2 regions of the Aerococcus sanguinicola genome follow, and region 1 is predicted to be linked to the other one. Evidence: predicted binding sites of a transcription regulator. Region 1 holds the regulator's gene; the other holds the start of a gene.
What was found. Region 1 encodes LexA, which represses DNA repair genes until DNA is damaged. Its sites were predicted from a motif close to CNAACANNTGTTNG; they were not measured.
Positions count from the first base shown of each region.

Region 1 (3,429 bases):
AGTCGCTTGGAAGGGGGAGACCCTCCACATTTTGCCGGTCCAGGGCAAGGTTGATTTGAAGGCCTACCTGATCAAGTATGAGCAATTATTAAACAGTGAACAAGTTTTGCTTTATAATGATATTGGATCAATCACGAGCTACTTTTTTGCGCCAGAGCCAGCCAGTGCACCATAAGGAGGAAATTATGAATTTTGAAGACTATATTGCTAGTATTGAGAACTATCCTGAAGAAGGGGTGACTTTCCGCGACATTACCCCTCTGATGGCTGATGGGGAAGCCTTCCATGCTGCCATTGACCAGATTGTCCAGTTCGCTAAGGATAAGCAGGTCGATATGATTGTTGGACCAGAAGCGCGGGGCTTTATTGTGGGATGTCCCGTGGCCTATCAACTAGGGATCGGCTTTGCGCCCGCTCGTAAGAAGGGCAAGCTCCCTCGCGATATCATTAGCGTAGACTATGGTTTAGAATACGGAGAAAATACCCTCCAGCTCCATAAAGATGCCGTTAAACCCGGCCAGCGCGTCCTTATCGTCGATGACCTCCTAGCAACCGGAGGCACCATCCAAGCCACCACCCAATTAGTGGAAAAACTCGGAGGCCAAGTCGTCGGCGCAGCCTTCATCATCGAACTAGAAGCCCTCAATGGCAGAGAAAAAATCCCTAACCTGGACATCTTTAAAATACTGACTTATTAGGAAAGGGTGTGAGGGCTGGCGTTTAGCTTTCCTTCACTGGAGCAAGTCACCAGAGCAGTCTGAAAGACTGCTGCGGGGACTTGTGAAGTGACAGGAAAGCTGCCGGCCCGAGCCCAACTAGGGTGTGAGCAAAGGCGGTTAGAAAGGGATGACTGGAGGCAAAGAGGATAAGAGCGGCTTTAGCCGATCGTTTCCCTTTGCTGAAGTCACTCCTTTTCTGCCTTTGCGAACCCGACTAGGAAAGGGTGTGAGACTTGGCGGTTAGACTCGGATGATTGGAGCAAGTCAGAATAAGAGCGAAGCATTCGTTCGTTTCTGACTTGTGAAATCACTCCGAGCCTGCCAAGTCGAACCCAACTACAGCCTCCAAGCAATTTCCCATAGAAAACTAAAAAAGGAAACTGGCAAAAATCCAGTTTCCTTTTTCTATAAAAACTTTTCACTTTAGAAGGTATGCTCTCTAAAAAGGGAAATAACCTTTCCTAAGATTGTACAATTGTCCAAAATAATCGGGGCCATTTCATGGTTTTCGGGTTGCAGGCGGATATGACCGTCTTCTTTAAAGAAACGTTTGCAAGTAGCCTCATCGGCATCGGTCATCGCAATGACAATCTCGCCGTTCTCAGCGCTCTGCTGCTGGCGAACGAGAACATAGTCGCCATTGAGGATGCCAGCTTCAATCATTGAATCCCCGCGAATCTTCAGCATGAAGAGATCTTCATCACTCTCGGCGAGGTGGGGTGGCTTGGGAAAATAACCTTCGATGTCCTCATAAGCAGTAATGGGCTGGCCTGCTGTAACCGTCCCAAGCATGGGGATACCACGGGTGTTGATGCCCAGTTTATCTAGGCCTTTTTGGGTGATTTCTAGGGCCCGGGGCTTGGTCGAATCTTTGAAAAGATAGCCCCCTTCTTCTAGACGGTTTAAGTGGCCATGGACTGTGGACGTTGAGGCTAGGCCAACTGCATCGCATATTTCGCGGACAGTCGGGGGATAGCCCTTGTCGTCAACACAATCAAAGATATAGCGTAAGATTTGCAGTTGCCGTTCTCTCATCTCTGTGTCCTCCTCGAATGATTTGCCCTCATTATAGCATAGATCGATCACAGACACAAACAAACGTTCTCATTTTATTCTTTATTAGCGATCTGGGCCGGTTTGACAAAGACCGTTTTTTGGTTGAAATAGTTGACAAAGCCCGGCTTGGCCCCATTCGGTTTTTTGACATCCTTGACCCGGGTGTAGTCAACCGGCACATTGTTGGAGTGGCGGGACTTGGAATAGTGGGCAGCGATACTAGCGGCTTCGAGGATATCGTCGTCACTAGCCTGGTCTGTCTCTAAGATGACATGGCTGCCGGGCACGTCCTTGACGTGGAACCAGTAGTGGTTCTTGTTGGCCTGGCGCATGGTCAGTTGGTCATTTTGTTTGTTATTGCGGCCTACTTTAATGGTATAGCCGGAGGAACTGGTGAACTGTCGGGGCTTGAGCGGCTTGATCCGCTTATGGGTCTTCTTCTTACGGTCCTTGATATAGCCTTCTTCTTTGAGCTCTTCGCGGATCAGTTCCAATTCTTTAGGATTGGACCATTCAATTTGGGCTTGGATGGATTCCAAGTAGTTGATCTCTTCTTGGCTCTTGGCCAATTGTTCCTGGATATGTGACCGCGACTTGGTGAGTTTATTGTATTTTTGATAGTAGGCTTGGGCATTCTCGGCAGGCGAGAGCTCTGCTTTGAGAGGGATATGGACTAGGCGGTTATCGTCATAATAATTAGGCAGGTCCACACTAGCCTGGTTCCCCTGGAGCTGGTAGAGGTTGGAAGTGAGAAGCTCTCCTAAAAGCTGGTAGTGGTCAGCTTTCTGGCTCTTTTCCAGGTCCTTCCTGAGGTTCTTCTGCTTCTTTCTCTGGTGCTTGAGTTCCCGCTGGGTAACCTGGTCAATCTGTTGGCCGATTTCTTGGACTTGCTGGCGCTCGGTATGGCGGGCATAATAAACATCCAAGAGTTGACCGAGACTATCATAAGTTTCTTTATCCCCAGTCAGGCTGAGATAGGGGAAGGCCGTGAATTCTAACTTCTTGTCGGTCCCTGTCAGGCAGGGCTGGGGCTGGTCGAAGGCCTGGCAGAATTCTTGGATAATCTGCCCCAGGGCCTTATCTGGATTGGACTGGGCACGGAAGATAATTTCCTCCGCTGATTCCCAGCCCAGGCCCATGAGTTCTTGCTGGAGGACTTGCCGGGACAGGCTCTGTTGGCTGGTAGGCTGCCAATCGCTCCCAATTTTGAAAGGGTTAGCCTTGTTTTGATAGGGAGGGAGTTGGTAGCTAGCGCCGGGCAAAAGGGTCCGGTAGCGGTTCTGGTAAAGAGGGACCCGCTTGATCACATCCAGAATTTGCCCCTGGTGGTCGACTAAGATGATATTGGAATGGCGTCCCATCATCTCGACCACTAAAGTCAGCTTCTGTTGGTCGCCAATCTCATCCGTCCGTAAGAGGTCCAAACGAATCACCCGGTCGTTTTCGTATTGGTCAACGGCGAGCACTAGGGCGCCCTTGAGGTACTTGCGCAGGACCATACAAAAATTGGGTGGGGTATCGGGCATTGGGTAGTCCACCTGGCTCAATTGGGCCCGGGCAAAGTCCGGATGGGCAGACAGGAGGAGCTTATGATTTTGCCCCTGTTTGCGTATGGTAAGTAGAACTTCATAATCAGAAGGTTGTTGGATCTTGT
Region 1 is NZ_CP014160.1:1,933,420-1,936,848, reverse strand. Features, by position in the region: gene recJ (single-stranded-DNA-specific exonuclease RecJ) at 1-175, shown strand, start outside; gene AWM72_RS08675 (adenine phosphoribosyltransferase) at 186-698, shown strand; gene lexA (transcriptional repressor LexA) at 1,143-1,754, opposite strand; gene AWM72_RS08665 (Rqc2 family fibronectin-binding protein) at 1,829-3,429, opposite strand, start outside.

Region 2 (3,429 bases), 650 kb from region 1:
TACGGACCATCTTCAAGATTGTTTTACCAGTGGCTATGCCTGGTATCCTATCCGGTATCATCTTAGCGATTGGACGGATTGTTGGGGAAACGGCGGCTCTTATGTACACCTTAGGGACCGCAACTAGCTTGCCCGATAGCTTATTTGCATCTGGTCGGACACTGGCCTTACACATGTATATTTTATCAACAGAAGGCTTGCACCGTGACCAAGCCATGGCAACAGGTGTTGTCTTACTATTATTTGTATTAATTATCAACGGATTATCGACTTGGTTATCCAATAAATTAGGAGCTCAAGGGGGACAAAAATAAAATGGCAGAAGAACACAAAGTAACAATGACTGCTCGGAATATGAGCCTATTTTATGGCAATTTCCAAGCCTTGGAAGATATCGATATGGATATTTATGAAAAACAGGTAACCGCCTTAATCGGCCCATCAGGTTCAGGGAAATCAACCTTCTTAAAGAGTTTAAATCGTATGAATGACTTAATTGAAGGTTGCAAAATTACAGGTGAGATTGCTTTAGATGGTAAGGATATCTATGCCAAGGATGTCAATGTTAACCACTTGAGAAAACGGGTGGGGATGGTTTTCCAACAACCTAACCCCTTCCCTATGAGCATTTATGACAATGTGGCTTATGGTCCACGGACTCATGGCACTAAAGATAAGGCAGAATTAGATGAAATCGTGGAAACTTCTCTTAAAGGGGCTGCCATTTGGGATGAAGTCAAAGACGACCTCAACAAGTCTGGTTTAGCGATTTCTGGTGGTCAGCAGCAACGGGTATGTATTGCACGTGCGCTTGCAGTAAAACCAGAAATCTTATTGATGGATGAACCAACTTCAGCTTTGGACCCAATTTCAACCCTTAAAATTGAAGAACTTGTTCAAGAGTTGAAAGAAAAATATACCATTGTTATCGTAACCCACAATATGCAACAAGCAGCTCGGGTATCTGATTATACAGCATTCTTCTATGCTGATCCTGATCGTGCGCCTGGCCATTCACGGATCATTGAATTCGGGCCAACCGAACAAATCTTCAATAATCCAAATAACGAACAGACAGCCGACTATGTTGCTGGACGTTTTGGTTAATCAAAATATATTTTACCTAGCCGGACCTCGAGTCCGGCTTATTTTTTTGCAAATCATTTGAGAATCGACTAGGAAAGCTTTAGAATGGGGCGTGGAGTATAATAATAGTTAATTCATTTAATCCATGCTATAATGAATCAGAACACTTGTTTGTATAGGTAAATAAATTGTCAAAGAAAGAGTGAAGTCTGTGAGAGATGAAATAGTGGTTCGTGGGGCACGTTCTCACAATTTAAAAAATATTGATGTTGAAATTCCACGCAATGAAATGGTCGTTGTAACAGGCTTATCAGGTTCGGGAAAGTCTTCTCTAGCCTTTGATACGCTCTATGCGGAGGGACAGCGTCGTTATATTGAAAGCCTGTCAGCCTTCGCTCGTCAATTCTTAGGGAATTCTCGCAAAGCAGATGTCGATAGTATCGATGGGTTGAGTCCTGCTATTTCAATTGACCAGAAGACCACCAACCGTAATCCTCGGTCAACCGTTGGAACGATTACAGAAGTGAACGATTACTTGCGTTTACTTTACGCCCGGGTAGGTCAGCCTATTTGTCCCAATGACGGGACACCCATCGCTAGCCAGTCCATTGACCAGATGATCGAGCGGGCAGAAGCCTTGGAAGAGAGAACCCGCGTCCAAGTTATGGCACCGGTGGTTTACGGCAAGAAGGGCCAGCATAAACGATTATTGGAGAAGATTCAACAGCAGGGCTATGTCCGAGTTCAAATTGATGGCGAGCTCTATGATATCGAGGACCTGCCAGAACTAAATAAAAATCAGAAGCACAATATTAATATTGTAATCGACCGCTTAGTCATTAAGGAAGGTATCCGGACGCGCTTAGCGGATTCTTTGGAGACGGCTCTCCGCCTAACGGATGGCTATGCCCTTTTGGATATCATTGATGGGGAAGAGATCCTTTTTTCTGAGCATTATGCCTGCCCCCTATGTGGCTTTACCGTAGGAGAACTGGAACCTCGGCTCTTTTCCTTCAATGCCCCTTATGGACGTTGTGAAGTTTGCGATGGTTTGGGACAGAAATTGGTGGTTGACTTGGACTTACTGGTCCCTGATCCATCGAAAAGTCTAGAAGAGGGCGCCATTCAAGCCTGGAATTCTAATTGGTCAGGCTACTATCCAACCCTCTTAAAACAAGCAGCGGAAGCCTTCGATATTCCTTTCGATAAAGCCTTTGAAGATTTGACTGAAGAGCAGAGGGACTTATTGCTCTATGGGTCTAAGGATGAGACCTTCCATTTTCACTATGTCAATGATTTTGGCAAGGTTCAAGATAAGGATATGACCTTTGAGGGAGTTGCTAATAATGTCAGCCGGCGTTACCATAACAGTTCATCCAATATGGTGCGCGACAATATGCGACAATACTTAGCCGAATTGCCCTGTGACAAGTGCCATGGCAAACGCTTGAATGAGCGGGCCCTCTGCGTCAAGGTCGAAGGTGAGGATATAGCAGAAGTAACGGCCATGCCCATTGAAAAAACAATCCACTTCTTTAAGCAACTCCACTTGGGTGAACAGGATAGTGAAATTGCTGCACCGATTCTTGAAGAATTGCGGTCCCGGCTGGGCTTCTTACAAGAAGTTGGTCTCGATTATTTAACGCTCGACCGGTCAGCCGGTACCTTATCGGGTGGGGAAGCCCAACGTATTCGTTTGGCTACCCAGATTGGATCTAACCTATCGGGTATCATGTATGTCCTAGATGAGCCTTCGATTGGTCTCCACCAAAGAGACAATGATCGCTTGATCCGCTCTCTGCAGAGAATGCGTGATTTAGGGAATACCCTCATCGTAGTGGAACACGATGAGGAGACCATGTGGGCTGCAGACTACCTGATCGATATGGGACCAGGCGCTGGAGAGCATGGGGGCGAAGTCGTGGCTAGCGGCCCCCCCCAAGAAGTAGCTCAAAATCCTGATTCGCTGACAGGCCGCTATCTGAGTGGAGACCTTGCCATTGAAGTCCCATCAGAGCGTCGTCAGGAAGATAAGGGCTGGCTAGAGATTAAGGGCGCCCGTCAAAATAACCTGAAAGGGATCGATGTCCGCTTGCCTATTGGGCGTTTGGATGTCGTGACCGGCGTTTCCGGATCGGGTAAGAGTTCGCTGATCAACGAAGTCCTCAAGAAGACCTTGGCTCGCGATCTCAACCGGGCGCAAATTCATCCCGGTAAGTCAGACAGTGTCTCGGGTTATGAGGGCCTAGATAAGATTATTGATATTGACCAGAGCCCAATCGGTCGGACACCCCGGTCGAATCCAGCGACCTATACCTCTGTATTTGACGATATCCGGGAACT
Region 2 is NZ_CP014160.1:1,284,571-1,287,999, forward strand. Features, by position in the region: gene pstA (phosphate ABC transporter permease PstA) at 1-314, shown strand, start outside; gene pstB (phosphate ABC transporter ATP-binding protein PstB) at 316-1,107, shown strand; gene uvrA (excinuclease ABC subunit UvrA) at 1,298-3,429, shown strand, end outside.
Region 2: a site for LexA is predicted at 1,247-1,260, ahead of uvrA (excinuclease ABC subunit UvrA). Genes of this name have one in related genera too.